Regions from separate parts of the Nocardioides sp. NPDC000445 genome, predicted to be linked through region 1. Evidence: predicted binding sites of a transcription regulator. Region 1 holds the regulator's gene; each other region holds the start of a gene.
The links. Region 1 encodes LexA, which represses DNA repair genes until DNA is damaged. Its sites were predicted from a motif close to TCGAACANNTGTTCGA; they were not measured.

Region 1 (5,188 bases):
TAACCGTACGCCCGCCCCCACGACGATGCAAGCGAGCGCGGTGTTTACCCGCGTGTCCGGCGTGTCGGCGGTCAAACACCGAAAGATTCCGGTTCAGGGGCGACGGACTGGGCTGGATGAGTAAGAATGACCCCCGTGACAAACATCCCCGGAGGAAATCGCGTCGGGTCGCGGAGAGGCACGCGCCCCAGAAGCAGTCCCCGGCCACCTTTCATCTTGCCTGCGATCGCGACACTGGCTTTCCTCGTCATCTGGGGAGTGCTCGTGTGGGTCGCCGTCGGTTTCGGGGCCGACGCACGGGGAGGCGATTCCGGCGCTTGGGCGAAGCTCGCCATCGCGGCGGTCGTTGCAGTCGCCTGCCTCTTCCTGACCTTCACCTTCGCCGGGAAGGCCTGGCGGGCCTTCTCCGGCTCCCCCACCACGCCACCCGCCGACGACTACACCGGAAGCCACTCCAACGCCTACGTCGAGGAGCAGGACTACTCGGCCCCGGCCTACTCCGACCAGGCCTACCCTGAGCAGGCCTACCCGGAGCAGGACTACTACGGCACCGGCTCCTACGGCTACGACGACACCGGTTCGTACGGCCGGCACAGCTCCGACACCGGGAGCCAGCCGCCCTACGGCGACACCAGCAACCGCTCGGCCTACACCGACACCGGCTCCCAGTCGCCCTACGGCTACCCCAGCAGCGACCAGGTGTACGGCAACACCGGCAGCCGGGCCGCCTACGGCGCATCGTCCTACCAGCCGCCGACCAGCCCACCGCCCACCCCGCAGCCCTACTACTCCAGCCCGCCGACACCGACGTCGACGCCGCAGAGCACTCCGGGGTACGGCTCGCAGGGATACGGCACAGACAGCTACCCCACCCAGCAGACCGGCTCCCCGCAGTATCAGTCGGGCGCCTACCAGACCCCGACCAGCTACGGCCAGACCGGCTCGAGGGCTCGACTGACCCAGGACCCCGCCGCGACCCAGGCGATGCCCACCCAGCGCCAGCCCCAGGAGCCGACGGCCGAGCCGGACGACGAGTGGCCGCCGCGACACAGCACACGCAACAAGCAGTGGCCGCCGGCCGAGCCGGACAGCCCCTACCGCGGGCGCCACTGACCCGACACAGCGAGAGTGCTGCAGACGCTTCCCATCGTCTGCAGCACTCTCACTTTTCCCCGGTAGCCGGCTGCCGGGGTCGAAGGAGCAGCCGGACATCTATGCGGCGCCGCTTACGGCGCGGTCGGAACGATCAGCGTCTGTCCGGACACGAGCATCGAGGACTCGAGACCGTTGAGCTCCTTGATCCTCTGCTCCATCTCCCGAATCGAGGAGTCGGTGCCGGCGACGGCCTTCGAGGAGATGTCCCAGAGCGTGTCGCCATCGCCGACGACCATCGTGTGGGCGGAGGTGGAGGGGCTTTTGTCGGCACCGTTCTCCACCGCGAACGCCACCCGCGCCCCGATCAGCGCGATCCCGAAGAGCACCACGAGCGCGAATGCGAACACGACGACTCGGCCGCGACGCGTGAGCCGCACGGTCGAGCGACGCACCTCCGGCGCCGGACGCGGCGGCTCGGCTACGGGCAGCACATAGACTGTTGCACTCATCTCACGGCCTCCTGATCACAAGTCTCTCGATCACGTGTTCGATCGAGCACATGTTCGAAGGTAGATCACGTGTTCGAACAACGCAAGTAGCGGCCCCAAGAATTTTCGAACGCCGACACGCGCCGCCCGCGAGGTCGAACAAATGTTTGATGTCGTGGTGCCAGAGGGACTAATGTGATGACATGACCACGCAGAAGACAGGCACCGGATCAGGCGGTTCGAAGAAGAGCCGCGTCCGCGAGCTGCCCGACGGGCCGCCGGACGCGACCGGGCTCACGCCGCGTCAGCAGCGCATCCTCGCTCACCTGCGCGACAGCATCGAGCAGCGCGGCTACCCGCCCAGCATGCGCGAGATCGGGGCCGCGGTCGGGCTGACCAGCACCAGCAGCGTCGCCCACCAGCTCCGTGCGCTCGAGCAGCGTGGTCTGATCCGCAAGGACCCGAAGCGACCGCGCGCTCTCGAGGTCTTCCTCCCGGAGGTGATGGCCCACCGCAAGGCCATGTCCGGCGAGGAGCCCGAGTCGACGATCACCGCCGAGGCCGACATCAACCCCAACCCCGACGCCGCCATGGTCCCCCTGGTCGGGCGGATCGCGGCCGGTGGCCCGATCCTGGCCGAGGAGACCTCGAGCCAGCAGAGCATCGAGGACGTCTTCCCACTGCCCAAGCAGCTGGTCGGCAACGGCGACCTCTTCCTGCTCTCGGTCTCCGGTGACTCGATGGTCGACGCGGCGATCTGCGACGGCGACTTCGTGGTCGTGCGCCAGCAGCCGACCGCCGAGAACGGCGAGATCGTGGCCGCGCTGATCGACGGCGAGGCCACGGTCAAGACGCTCTCCCGCAAGGACGGCAAGGTCTGGCTGCTGCCGCACAACGCGGCGTACGAGCCGATCGACGGCACCCACGCGACCATCCTCGGCAAGGTGACGGCGGTTCTGCGAAGCCTCTGAGCCTCCCGGAACCGGAGGGCATGTCTGGCAAATCCACGCCCGCTACGCGACGTTTCGCATCCGATCTGGCTGCGTTGGCGCCGCTCGACAGCCTCCAGGATGCCTTCGCAGCGCCGCCTTGCCAGATCGGCCCGAAACGCCGCTCGCGGCCGCCGTGTCTTTCCCAGACATGCCCTCCCCGAGAACACTGCGTGAAATCCAGCCGCCGGCCCATGACAGGGCCGGCGGCTGCGTCGTTCCATACAGCGTGACCCAGACGCAGATCGACCGCCGTACCCTCATCGCCGCCGGGCTGGCGACCGCCGCAGGAGCCGGAGCCATCGCGCTTCCCGAGCCCGCCGAGGCCGCGGGTGGCACGCTCAACCACTTCCAGCACGGTGTCGCCTCCGGTGACCCGCTCCCGGACCGCGTGGTCATCTGGACCCGGGTCACGCCGACCGCGGACGCGACTCCGGGGTCAGGGCGGGGCGAGGAGGTCCTGGTCCGCTGGGAGGTGTCACCCACCGCCGACTTCGGCCGCGTCACCGCGAAGGGATCCCAGCAGACGGGCCCCGACCGCGACCACACCGTGAAGCTCGACGTCTCCGGCCTGGCCCCGGAGAGCTGGTACTTCTACCGCTTCACCTACAACGGCCAGACCAGCCGGGTCGGCCGCACCCGCACCGCTCCGGCCGCGGACGCAACCCCGGAGAACGTACGTTTCGGGGTGGTCTCCTGCTCCAACCTGCAGGCCGGCTGGTTCGCGTCCTACCGCCACCTGGCCGCCCGCGACGACCTGCACGCGATCCTCCACCTGGGCGACTACCTCTACGAGTACGCGCCCGGCGAGTACGGCTACGGCATGGCCAACGAGGACGTCCGGCCGCACGAGCCGGCCCACGAGATACACACGCTGGCCGACTACCGGATCCGGCACGCGCAGTACAAGCGCGACGTCGACCTCGCCGCCGCCCACGCCCGGCTGCCCTGGATCGTCACCTGGGACGACCACGAGTCGGCCAACGACGCCTGGCTGCTGGGTGCTGAGAACAACGAGCCCGGCGAGTACGACTGGATCGACCGCAAGACCAACGCCAACCAGGCCTATGACGAGTGGATGCCGCTGCGCGTCGACGGCACAGCCACGGTGGAGACCGACGGCCACCTCCACGACCGCATCCACCGGCGGCTGCGTTTCGGCAACCTGCTCGAGCTGAGCATGCTCGACCTGCGCTCCTACCGCTCCCAGCAGGTCGCCCGCACCGACCTCGCCGGCGTCGACGACCCCGACCGCACGATCACCGGTGACGAGCAACTCGCCTGGCTCAAGGACGGCCTGCTCACCGATGCCCGGTGGAAGATCGTCGGCAACCCGGTGATGATCGCGCCGGTCACCTTCGGCGCGCTCCCCAAGAGCCTCATCAGCCCGGTCAACGACGTCACCGGCCTGCTGCCCGACAACGGCATCGCCTACAACGTGGACCAGTGGGACGGCTACACCGCCGACCGCACCGAGCTCTTCGAGCACATCCGCAACAACGCGATCACCGACACCGTCTTCGTCACCGGCGACATCCACTCGGCGTGGGCCTGCGACCTGCCGTACGACTCCGCCGTCTACCCGCTCGGCAAGACCGCCGGGGTCGAGTTCGTGGCCACCTCGGTGACCTCGAACAACCTCAAGGACATCCTCGGTGCGCCGCGCCGTACGGTCAGCCTCACGGTCGAGAACATCATCAGGACCGCCAACCGCCACGTCCGCTACCTCAACTTCGACGACCACGGCTTCTCCGTCCTCGACGTGACCCGCAACCGGGCGCAGATGGACTGGTACGTCATCGGCGAGCGCAAGGACTCCAACACCACCGCCACCTGGACCAGGTCGTACGCCACCGCCACCGGAAGCAACAGGCTCCATCACGTCACGGAGCCCGTCTAGGCCGTGTCCGCCGGACACAGCGGCGCTCTGCGCTTAGACTGCCCAGGTCTGCCTTCCCGAACGTCTGGTACCTCATGCGAAACATTGCCCGCCGGATCAACCGCAAACAACGATCCCTCGTCCTGATCGCAGGCATGGTCGTCGCGACATTCGTCGCCACCATGCCCGCAACCGGTTCGACGCCGGCGACCTCGGTGAGGACCGGCGGTGACACCAGCGCCGAGCAGCCGGTGACGGAGAAGGCGGCCCGGGAGGCGCTCGCCGCGGCCAAGAAGGTCAAGCGCAACCAGTCAGTACGCGGCGCCCGCCAGGTCGTGCCCGGGCGGCACGTCGCCGGCCGGCCCGACGCGACCATCGCGCTGACCGACCTGTGGAACGCCAAGGACGCCCTGGACGGCTCCAACAAGGCGGCCGCGCGTGAACTGCTCGCCCGCCCGCGCACCGCCACCCAGACCTGCAGCGACGCGGTCTGCGTCCACTACACGCCGGGCAAGGGCGGCGACCGCGCCTCGTCGACGTACGCGAACCAGGTCCGTGACGTGGTCACGAAGGTCCACAACCTCTACGTGCAGGCGGGCTACCGCAAGCCCGCGGCCGACAAGTCGGTCACCCCGGGCAAGGTCGACATCTACCTGGAGAACCTCTACGACGAGGGCTACTACGGATACTGCGCGCCGGAGACCAAGGTCTCCAAGACGGCCGCGACGGCCTACTGC
Region 2 (5,188 bases), on a different contig from region 1:
CGCACTCGCCGCGCCGGCGGTGATCCGCCGCCGGCGGCGTACGACTCGCCTCGCGGGCGACGCCGAGGCCGGCTGGAGCGAGCTGGGCGACACCGCGATCGACCTCGGTCTCCCCTGGACCGGGACCCGTTCACCCCGGGAGGAGGCCACCGGCCTGGCGCCGCATCTACAGGATCGCGAGCCGATGCTCGCGCTGCAGCGGATCGTGGCCGCCGTCGAGCGCAACCGCTATGCGGAGCACCGCGACACCGCGGCGATCGGGGACGACGTACGCCTGGTCTCGGCCGCGCTCAGGGAGCACGCCGATCGGCGCGCCCGTCGCCGGGCACGCCTGTGGCCGGCGTCGGTCTTCCGCCGTCCGCCGGCGCCAGCCTCCGACGGACCGGTTGCGCGGTCCGAGCGGGAGCTGATCTCGTCCTAGAGGTGGTCCCCTGGGAGGTGATTCTCTCAGAGGTCGTTGTCGCGGCGGCGCTGCTTCCAGCGCTCGCTGGCCCGGTCGAAGAACGAGCTGCGGGGCGTGTGGTCCCCGTCGTCCTCCTCGACCGCGGCAGCACCACGAAGAGCGGTGAGCAGCACGGAGGTCGAGGCCAGCATCACCAAGAAGCCGACCACCCCGACGATCCACATCCGCGAGATCACACCGGTCATCAGCAACGCGACACCACCGGCGAGCACGATGCCCGCGATGACCGCGTGTCGACGTTGGGCACGGCGCAGGGCCGTGCCTCGGAGGGCGGAGGCGAACTTCGGGTCCTCCGCCGAGAGCGCGCGCTCCATCTGCTCGAGCAGGCGAAGCTCCTCTTCCGAGAGTGGCACCGTACCTCCCATGTCCTGTTGGGGCATCTCCAAGTCTAGGCTGGCCACCCTGAAGGCGGTAGTGAGCCCAGAAAATTCTTGCCCCTTGACGTTCTGCCACATGGCACAACCAGGACCGATTGTGTCAAGCAAAGTGGCGGGTGCGTCAACCCCGGCCCTGATCGAGCAGGCTCGCGCGGCGTACGAGGCTGGATCCGAAGCGTTCGGCGACCTGGTCGATGGCGCGGTCGGCCTCGGACCAGCCCCGCTCCCGCTCGCCGAGCACCAGCTGCCGGTCGGTGCCCTCGCGGTCGACCAGGTGCTCGACCCGGACCCCGACCAGGCGCAGGGCCCGGCCCCGGAGATTCAGCTCGTCGTAGAGGCGGACCGCGGTGGCGTGCACCTCCTGGGTGACGTCGGTGGGATCAGGAAGCGTGCGCGAGCGCGAGATGGTCTTGAAGTCGGTGAACCGTACGGTCAGGGCGACCGTGCGGCCGACCGTGCCCGCCCGCCGCATCCGCCGGGTGACCCGGGCCGAGAGGCGCAGCAGCTCGCGGACGATGTCCTCGCGGTCGCTCAGGTCGTGTCCGAAGGTCTCCTGGGCGCCGGTGGACCGGTCGGGCAGGTCGGGGCCCAGCCGACCGGTCAGCTCGCGCTGGTCGGTGCCGGTGGCGAGCCGGTGCAGGTGGCCACCGAGGCGTGGGCCGAGGATCTGGTGGAGGGTCGGCACCGGGGTGCGGGCGATGTCGCCCACCGTCTCGAAGCCGAGCCGCCGCAACCGGGTCCTCGTGCTCGGCCCGACCCCGTAGAGCTCGCCGACGTCGAGCGGGTGGAGGAAGCCGGGGATCTCCTCCGGTCGGACGACCACGACGCCGTCGGGCTTCGCCTTGCGGCTGCCGACCTTGGCCACGCTCGGGGTCGGCGCGACGCCGACCGAGCAGGTGATGCTCAGCTCCTCGGCGATCTGGCGGCGGATCCGGTGGGCGATGTTCTCAGGGCTCCCGAAGAGCTTGGTCGCTCCCCGTACGTCGAGGAACGCCTCGTCGACGCTGACCACCTCCACCAGCGGGGTGGCGCGGCGGAAGATCTCGCGGACCTGATGGGAGACGTCGGCGACCTCACCGAAGTCGAGACGGACCGAGACGAGCTGAGGACACAGCCGTCTCGCCATCGAGCCCGGCATCGCGGCCTTGACCCCGTAGGCGCGTGCCGGATAGTTGGCGCAGGTCACCACGCCCCTTGCGTGACCCCCGACGACGACCGGCTGGTCCCAGAGCTCGGGCTGGTGCCTGATCGCCACAGAAACGAAGAAGGCGTCCATGTCGACATGGAGGATCGGGGTGACCTCCGGAGCGCCAGCGGAGGAGGTCACCCCGATCCTCCAAGGACGCGGACAAGCGCTGACTCGGCGCAAATGTCACGCCGGAGCGCTAGCGGAGGTGGGACCTTTGCGCCGCGTCGGCGCCACCCGGCGAAGCGAAGCGAGCCGTAAGCAAAGCGAAGCGAGCGTTCAGCGAAGCGAAGCGAGCAGATGAAGCTGCGATGCCAGCGGAAGATAGTCCGCGCGCGTAGACGAACGCTGCTCCAGATCGACCAGCGCAGAGGTCGCAGCAGGATCGACATCGAGCAGCGACCCAGGAACGTGATCCACGAAGACACGTACGCCACGAACGTCGGTGACCTCGAAGCCGGCGGCCTCGAGCAGCCCGGTGACCTCGGCGAGCGCGAAGCGGCGACCGGAGCGCCCCTGCGGAGCGGTGTCGTCGAGGAGCTCGGCGGCCTGCGCGAAGTGGCCGGCCAAAGCACGGGAGAGGACGGCGGCGGTGCGCTGGGCGACCAGCAGGCTGAGCGTGCCGCCGGGCCGGAGCACCTCGCGGATCCCTGCCAGCGCCGCTGCGGGGTCGGGGACGACCTCGAGGACACCGTGGCAGAGCACCACGTCGGCACCGCTGGGGTCGGCGACGTCGGAGAGCGCGGCGAGGTCGCCCTGGCGCGCGTCGACGGAGACGCCGGCCTCGCGGGCCCGGCGGTCGAGCGCGGCCAGCGCATCGGGGCTGGGGTCGACGACGGTGACCCGGTGGCCGAGCCCGGCGATGCGTACGGCTGAGGTGCCGGTGCCGCCGCCGATGTCGAGGACGTCGAGCGGGCCGGAGGCCAGGACCGGGTCGAGCGCGTCCCAGACGGCGACGGTCCGGGCGCCTGCCCGACGACTGGTGGAAGCGGAGCCAGCTGACATGGCCCCAAGCGTAGGCCCTGCCTCCCACCCTGCGTACGCCACACCTGGATCAGCCCACGAGGCGGTCGTGCCGGGACAGAGTGGCCGGCGAGGTGTGAGCCATCAGCCCGAGCGACTCCTCGACGACGGCGAGGAACCGGTCGGCGTCACGCACCTGCTCGTCGGCCTCCTCCGCGGTGACCGCACGGATCGAGCCGGCCTCCGCGGCGGCGCGCTTGGCGGCGCCGGCGGCGAAGTAGTCGGCCCACTCCGAGAGCTCGGGCGCGACCTTCTTGAGGCGGACCCAGGCGTTCCACGGGCGACGGCGACCGGCGCGGCTCGCGGCCTCGACGGGATCGGTGCGGGCGGCGATCAGCGCGGCGGCGGCCTGGAGTGCGGCGACGTGAGCGATGGCGTACCTGCTCGGCACGTCGTCGGCCACGATCGCCTCCGCGAGGGTCTCGGTGGCTCGGAAGAGGTAGCTGTGCGTCGTGGCCGGCAGCAGATGCATCGGGTCGTCCTTCTCGCTCACGGTCGACCCCGCAGTGGACGGCTCCGGCGGGCGTCGGGGGTCGAGGACGACGCCCGCCAGAGCCTGGTTGTTCGAACATCTGTTCGAACACGTGATCAAACTACACCCCGCCACCGACAGTCACAAGGACGAATCGAGGACGGGGCGTGTCGAGGGGTGGTGCGGGTCGCTCAGTCGTCGGCGACGGCGCCGCGGATGAGGTGCGGCGGGTGGATGTAGCGGGTGTTGGCCGGCAGCCACATGACCACCAGCAGCCCCGCGGCGATGACGATCGCGATCGTGGTGAGCACGCTGATGATCACCGGCGGGCCGGTCAGGATGCCGCCGACGCTGGCCACCGCGGAGATGAACACCAGGAAGGTGATCGTGATGCGGGCCCACTCGAAGCCGTTGCGGAGGAAGACCGCGAGCACACCGAGCATGCCGGCCATGACACCGAACAGAGTGATCGCCGGGGCGATGAAGGCCGGCGCGCTGACCCGGTTGTCGGTGGGCGGGTTGATGAGGGCCTCGAGCCCCTCGGTCTCCAGGATGCGCTTGGCCGAGGCGTTGCCCTCCGCCCACGCGCGCACCAGGTCATCGGAGCGCAGCACCATGACCACGACCACGACGGCGCTGAACGCGATCAGACCGACGATCAGCCGGACCGCCCACGTCATCTCCCGCGGCACGGGCTCAGCAGCGAGGGCCGCCACCTCGACAGCGGTCTCCAGGTCCTCGTTCACGACCACACCTTCGTTCTCGTCGGGTGTCGTCATGGTCATCCGGTCTCCTTGCGACGTGGGGGGAACTCTGCGTTGATCAGCCCATTCTGCCGCACGGGGCACAACGGAGGTAAATACGGGATCGCGTGCGCCTGGTCTCGGGCCGACGCGATTCGGTCTCGACCCGCTTCGCGGCTTCGCAAGCTCAGTCGCTGCGCTCGCTCGACCTCCTCCCGTTGCGGCCGCGCTCGTTCCTCGCGCGGTCGCAGGCTCGGATGTCGGTGTCGTACGCCAAGATGTCCCCATGGAATCTCTAGCGCTGACCTTCTCCAGCGGGTGGGCCAGTGGCATCAACGCCTATCTGGTCGTGCTGGTGCTCGGCGTCGTGCAGCGGACGACGGGGGCCGAGGAGATCCCTGACGTGCTCGGCACCTGGCCGGTGCTGGCGGCCGCCGGGGCGATGTTCGCGATCGAGTTCGTCGCGGACAAGGTGCCTTACGTCGACTCGACGTGGGACTCGATCTCCACGGTGATCCGGCCCACCATCGGCGCCGTGATCGGCGTCCTGCTCGCCGGTGAGGCCGACTCGCTCAACGCGGCCGTCGGGGGCGTCGTGGGCGGCACCTCGGCGTTCATGTCCCACGTGGTCAAGGCCAGCGAGCGGCTGGCGGTCAACTCCTCCCCCGAGCCGGTCTCCAACTCGGTGGTCAGCCTGGCCGAGGACGGCCTCGTCCTCGGCGTGGTCTGGTTCGCCACCCAGCACCCGTTGGCCGCCGCCGGCATCGCCGCGATCCTGCTGGTGGCGGGGCTGGTGCTGGTCTATCTCCTCCTCCGCGCCGTGCGTGGAGGCTGGCGCAGGCTGACCCGGCGCGGACGACGTGACGCCCCTCCTCCAGGGGGCCCGTCCGACGGCACGACCAAGCCCTACCCCGTCCAGTGACC
Region 3 (5,188 bases), on a different contig from region 1:
GGCGCAACGCCTTCGGGCGGCAGACGGAGTCGTTCGAGACCGACCTGGAGGTCACTGGGCTGGATGAGACGGTCCACGCCGTCTTCATCCGGGCGCCGTGGGTCGAGGAGATCGGCCCAGGTGTCGAGGTGCTGGCGAGCGTGGGGGAGCACCCCGTCGCCGTACGTCAGAACCAGCTCATGGCGACCTCGTTCCACCCCGAGGTCAACGCCGACGACCGGCTGCACCAGCTCTTCGTCGACACCTGCTGCTGACGGTGACGTACCGCACGTAGTTAAGATGGGGGCATGCTGCCCTGTGTTGACTCCGGAGGCGGCTCGACAAGCATCAGCGACGACGCGGGGCAAAGGACGGTTTCCAGATGAGCGGCCACTCCAAGTGGGCAACGACGAAGCACAAGAAGGCGGCGATCGACGCCAAGCGCGGCAAGCTCTTCGCCAAGCTCATCAAGACGATCGAGATCGCAGCCAAGACCGGCGGTCCCGACCCGTCGGGCAACCCGACCCTCTATGACGCGATCCAGAAGGCCAAGAAGCAGTCGGTGCCCAACGACAACATCGACCGCGCGGTCAAGCGCGGCGGTGGGCTCGACGGCGGCGGGGTCAGCTACGACACGATCATGTACGAGGTCTACGGCCCCCAGGGCGTCGCGCTCCTCATCGAGTGTCTGACCGACAACCGCAACCGGGCGGCCATGGAGGTGCGCACCGCGGTCACCCGCAACGGCGGCACCATGGCCGACCCCGGCTCGGTGAGCCGGCTCTTCGACCGCAAGGGCGTCGTCGTCGTGGCCAAGGCGCAGGAGGGCAAGGAGATCTCCGAGGACGACCTCCTCGAGGCCACCCTCGACGCCGGTGCCGAGGACGTGAACGACCTCGGTGAGTCCTTCGAGATCGTCTCCGACCCGTCCGACGTCGTCGCGGTCCGCACCGCGCTGCAGGACGCCGACATCGACTACGACTCCGCCGAGGTCCAGTTCGTCGCGAGCATGGACATCCCGGTCGCCGACGCCTCGTCGGCCGAGAAGGTCTTCAAGCTCATCGACGCCGTCGACGACCTCGACGACGTACAGAACGTCTTCTCCAACGCCGACGTCCCCGACGAGGTCATGGAGACCGTCGACGCCTGACCTGCGGCGCCGAGCGCGCTGTCGTCCCCTTGCGAACCGCCTCATGCCCGGGGTGGATGCTGGGTACCCGGAAGGTCGCGAACCGCCACCAGGGCGCGTTCCCGCTGGAAGGAGGACACGATGGGATACGGCGTAGGAGCGATTCTGCTCGTGGTCGGGCTGATCCTGGCGCTGGCTGTGCACGTCTCGGTCAGCGGGGTCGATCTGACGATGATCGGCTGGATCCTGGCCGCCGTCGGAGCGTTGGTGCTGATCCTGACCGCTGTGACGCTGAACACCGGCGGTCGCTCACGCACGGTCGCGAGGCGGAGGCATGCAGACGGTACGGAGACCGTCGAGGAGCGGCGGACCGATAGCCTGTGAGCGCAGGAGGCCTCTACAGCGACTGGTGACCTCCGAGGCGCGTTGCGTCATCCTGAATGAGGGTGTCGTAGCGCCGGAGGCAGCGGCCGGCAGGTAGTCTACGAACAGACGTTCGACACCCGGCCGGCCCGGTCGTTGTGGAAGAGGTGCTTCAGTGCGCGTGCTTGGGATCGACCCCGGCCTGACCCGGTGCGGGATGGGCGTGGTCGACGGCTCCCTCGGCCGGCCGCTGTCGATGGTGGACGTCGGCGTGATCCGTACGTCCTCCGATCTCCCCGTCTGGGAGCGGCTGGTGACCATCGAGAAGGGGATCGACGCCTGGATCGAGGAGCACCGGCCCGACGCGGTCGCGATCGAGCGGATCTTCGCGCGGTCCGACGTCTCCACGATCATGGGTACGGCCCAGGCCAGCGGCCTGGCGATGGTCTGCGCCGCGCGGCGCGGTCTCCCGGTCGCCCTGCACACGCCCTCGGAGGTCAAGGCGGCCGTCTCCGGCAACGGCCGCGCCGACAAGGCCCAGGTGACCGCCATGGTGACCCGCATCCTGCGGCTCTCGACCCCGCCCAAGCCCGCCGACGCCGCCGACGCGCTGGCGCTGGCCATCACCCACCAGTGGCGCGGAGGCGCCCAGAACCGCATCGAGGCCGCGCTCGCCGCGGCCGGAAGGACAAAGAAGTGATCGCGTCCGTACGCGGCAAGGTCGCCGCCGTCAGTCTCTCCACCGCCGTCGTCGAGGTCGGCGGGATCGGCATCGAGCTGCTCTGCACGCCCAACACCCTGGCCACGCTCCGCACCGGCGAGGAGGCGCACCTGCCGACCAGCCTGGTCGTGCGCGAGGACTCGCTGACCCTCTTCGGCTTCACCGACACCGACGAGCGCACGCTCTTCGAGCTCCTCCAGACCGCCTCCGGTGTCGGCCCGAAGCTCGCCCAGGCGATGCTCGCGGTCCTCTCGCCCGACGGCATCCGGCTGGCCATCGCGGGCGAGGACGCCAAGACCCTCACCAAGGTCCCCGGCATCGGGCAGAAGGGTGCCCAGCGGATCATCCTGGAGCTCAAGGACAGGATCGGCGCCCCGACCGGCACCGCCTCCGCCCCTGCGCGCGCCACGACAGCGGCGCCGTGGCGCGACCAGGTCACCGAGGCCCTCGTCGGCCTGGGCTACAACGCCCGGGACGCCGACAAGGCGGTGACCGCGATCGAGCCCGAGGCCGGCGACCAGGCCAACATCTCGTTGCTGCTCCGGGCAGCTCTACGCACCCTTTCGAAGGCATAGGAACCCATGCACGAGGACGACCTGGACCGAGCCGAGGAGGACTACTTCTCCTCGCTCACCATCGCCGAGGCCGACGGTGACGACCGGGCCGTCGAGGCCGCGCTGCGCCCGAAGACCCTCGACGAGCTCATCGGCCAGCAACGCGTCCGCGAGCAGCTCGGCCTCGTCCTGGAGGCGGCGCGGCAGCGTGAGCGGGCCCCCGACCACGTACTCCTCTCCGGGCCGCCGGGCCTCGGCAAGACCACCCTCGCCATGATCATCGCGGCCGAGATGTCGGCGCCGCTTCGGATCACGAGCGGTCCGGCGATCACCCATGCCGGCGACCTGGCCGCGATCCTGAGCGGGCTCAACGAGGGCGAGGTGCTCTTCGTCGACGAGATCCACCGGATGAGCCGACCCGCCGAGGAGATGCTCTACCTGGCGATGGAGGACTTCCGGGTCGACGTGGTGATCGGCAAGGGCCCGGGCGCGACCGCGATCCCGATCGACCTGCCGCCGTTCACGCTCGTCGGCGCGACCACGCGCGCCGGCCTCCTTCCCGGCCCGCTCCGCGACAGGTTCGGCTTCACCGGACATCTCGAGCTCTACGACCCGGCCGACCTCGAGCTGATCGTGCGCCGCTCCGCGGGGCTGCTCGACGTCACCCTCAAGGACGACGGCGCCGCCGAGATCGCCGGCCGCTCCCGAGGCACCCCGCGGATCGCCAACCGGCTGCTGCGCCGCGTACGCGACTATGCCCAGGTCAAGGCCGACGGCACGGTCACCCAGCAGATCGCCGAGAAGGCGCTCGATCTCTACGAGGTCGACCCGCTCGGCCTGGACCGCCTCGACCTGGCCGTGCTCGACGCCCTGTGCCGGAGGTTCGGCGGCGGCCCGGTGGGCATCTCCACCCTCGCCGTCGCGGTGGGGGAGGAGCGCGAGACGGTCGAGGAGGTGGCCGAGCCGTTCCTGGTGCGTACCGGCTTCCTGGCACGTACGCCGCGGGGCCGGGTCGCGACCCCGGCAGCGTGGGAGCACCTCGGCCTGCCGGTGCCGGCCAACGCCGAGGCTGCGGCCTGGTCCAAGGAAACGCTCTGGGATGAGGCCTGATTCACAGTCTCAACCAGGTGCCTGGTTAGACTTGCACGTCGCCGTGCGCCTGCCGGTGACCACTCAGACTGTCGGAGCCGAACCCCCGTGGAATTCCTTCCTTTTATCGTCATCATCGTCCTGTTCTACTTCCTGTTGATCAGGCCGCAGCAGAAGCGTGCGAAGCAGGCTCGTGAGCTCCAGCTCAACCTCCAGCCGGGTGACCGGGTGATGCTGACCGCCGGGCTCTTCGGCACGGTGACGGAGGTCGAGGAGACCACGACGAACATCAAGGTCGAGATCGCCGACGGCGTCGTCATCCAGGTCGTGCGCCAGGCCGTGGCCCAGAAGGTCACCGAGGCGCCTGCGGAGGAGTCCGACGAGGAGACCGGCGAGGAGCGCGAGGTCGAGGCTGCGGCCGACGAGACCTCCGCCGACGCCGAGAACGTCATCGTGGACCTCGACAAGAAGGACTGACCAACACATGGCACGCAAGACAGCGCGCCCCGGCCGGACACTCGCACTGCTCTTCTTGGCCATTGCGATCATGTTCGGCGGCATCGCGTTCGCCGGCACCTGGAAGCCCGAGCTGGGCCTCGACCTGCGAGGCGGCACCGAGATCTCGATGACCGCGGAGAACTCCGAGGGCGGATCGGTCCCGAAGGAGAGCCTCGACGAGGCCAAGGCCATCATCGACCAGCGCGTCAATGGCTCCGGCATCACCGGCGGCCGGGTGACCACCGAGGGCAACGACGTCATCAAGGTCTCCATCCCCGGCACCGGCAAGGTGCAGCAGGAGACCGCCGAGCGCGTCCGACAGACCGCGAAGCTCCGCTTCCGCCTGGTCGCCTGCAGCCCGCAGAAGACGTGTGGTGCCGCGGACCCCAGCGGCTCGATGGTCGAGGACCCCTCGGCCGGCACCGTGCCGGGCACCTCGCCGCGCGCGGCGTTCGGTGGCGAGACCGCCAGCGCCTCCGAGAAGGCGACCGCCTCGGACAAGGCTTCCGAGAAGGCCTCCGAGAGCGCCGACCCGAGCGCCAGCCCCTCGGCCTCGGCGGGTGCCAAGCCCGAGAAGCAGAACGAGAACGAGGTCGTCAAGGTCGACGACGCGGTCAAGTTCATGCGCACCGTGCCGCAGGAGTGGGCGACCGCCTACAACTCCTTCACCTGCCCCGCCCCGGGCGCCGATCCGGTCGAGGACATCCCCGGAAAGCCGCTGCTGACCTGTGACGAGGACGGCGTCCCCTACCTGCTGACGCCTGCCGTCATCGAGGGCACCGAGATCAGCGAGGCCTCCTACGGCATCCCGCAGCAGCAGGCCAACTACGTGGTGACCCTGGACTTCAAGTCCGA

Region 2: a site for LexA is predicted at 3,614-3,629, ahead of ABT304_RS23175 (SAV_6107 family HEPN domain-containing protein). Genes of this name have one in related genera too.
Region 3: a site for LexA is predicted at 1,593-1,608, ahead of ruvC (crossover junction endodeoxyribonuclease RuvC). Genes of this name have one in related genera too.

What each region holds. Positions count from the first base shown of each region.
Region 1 is NZ_JBEPDH010000011.1:36,717-41,904, reverse strand. It holds gene ABT304_RS16020 (hypothetical protein) at 217-1,113, shown strand; gene ABT304_RS16015 (LysM peptidoglycan-binding domain-containing protein) at 1,227-1,604, opposite strand; gene lexA (transcriptional repressor LexA) at 1,787-2,554, shown strand; gene ABT304_RS16005 (alkaline phosphatase D family protein) at 2,802-4,472, shown strand; gene ABT304_RS16000 (MXAN_6640 family putative metalloprotease) at 4,547-5,188, shown strand, end outside.
Region 2 is NZ_JBEPDH010000019.1:44,667-49,854, forward strand. It holds gene ABT304_RS23155 (transglutaminase TgpA family protein) at 1-421, shown strand, start outside; gene ABT304_RS23160 (SCO2097 family morphological protein) at 448-816, opposite strand; gene dinB (DNA polymerase IV) at 962-2,167, opposite strand; gene ABT304_RS23170 (methyltransferase domain-containing protein) at 2,306-3,031, opposite strand; gene ABT304_RS23175 (SAV_6107 family HEPN domain-containing protein) at 3,081-3,542, opposite strand; gene ABT304_RS23180 (hypothetical protein) at 3,713-4,306, opposite strand; gene ABT304_RS23185 (DUF4126 domain-containing protein) at 4,551-5,186, shown strand; gene ABT304_RS23190 (phytoene desaturase family protein) at 5,183-5,188, shown strand, end outside.
Region 3 is NZ_JBEPDH010000006.1:222,148-227,335, forward strand. It holds gene pdxT (pyridoxal 5'-phosphate synthase glutaminase subunit PdxT) at 1-254, shown strand, start outside; gene ABT304_RS10445 (YebC/PmpR family DNA-binding transcriptional regulator) at 362-1,129, shown strand; gene ABT304_RS10450 (DUF6458 family protein) at 1,250-1,492, shown strand; gene ruvC (crossover junction endodeoxyribonuclease RuvC) at 1,689-2,171, shown strand; gene ruvA (Holliday junction branch migration protein RuvA) at 2,168-2,767, shown strand; gene ruvB (Holliday junction branch migration DNA helicase RuvB) at 2,774-3,856, shown strand; gene yajC (preprotein translocase subunit YajC) at 3,944-4,312, shown strand; gene secD (protein translocase subunit SecD) at 4,320-5,188, shown strand, end outside.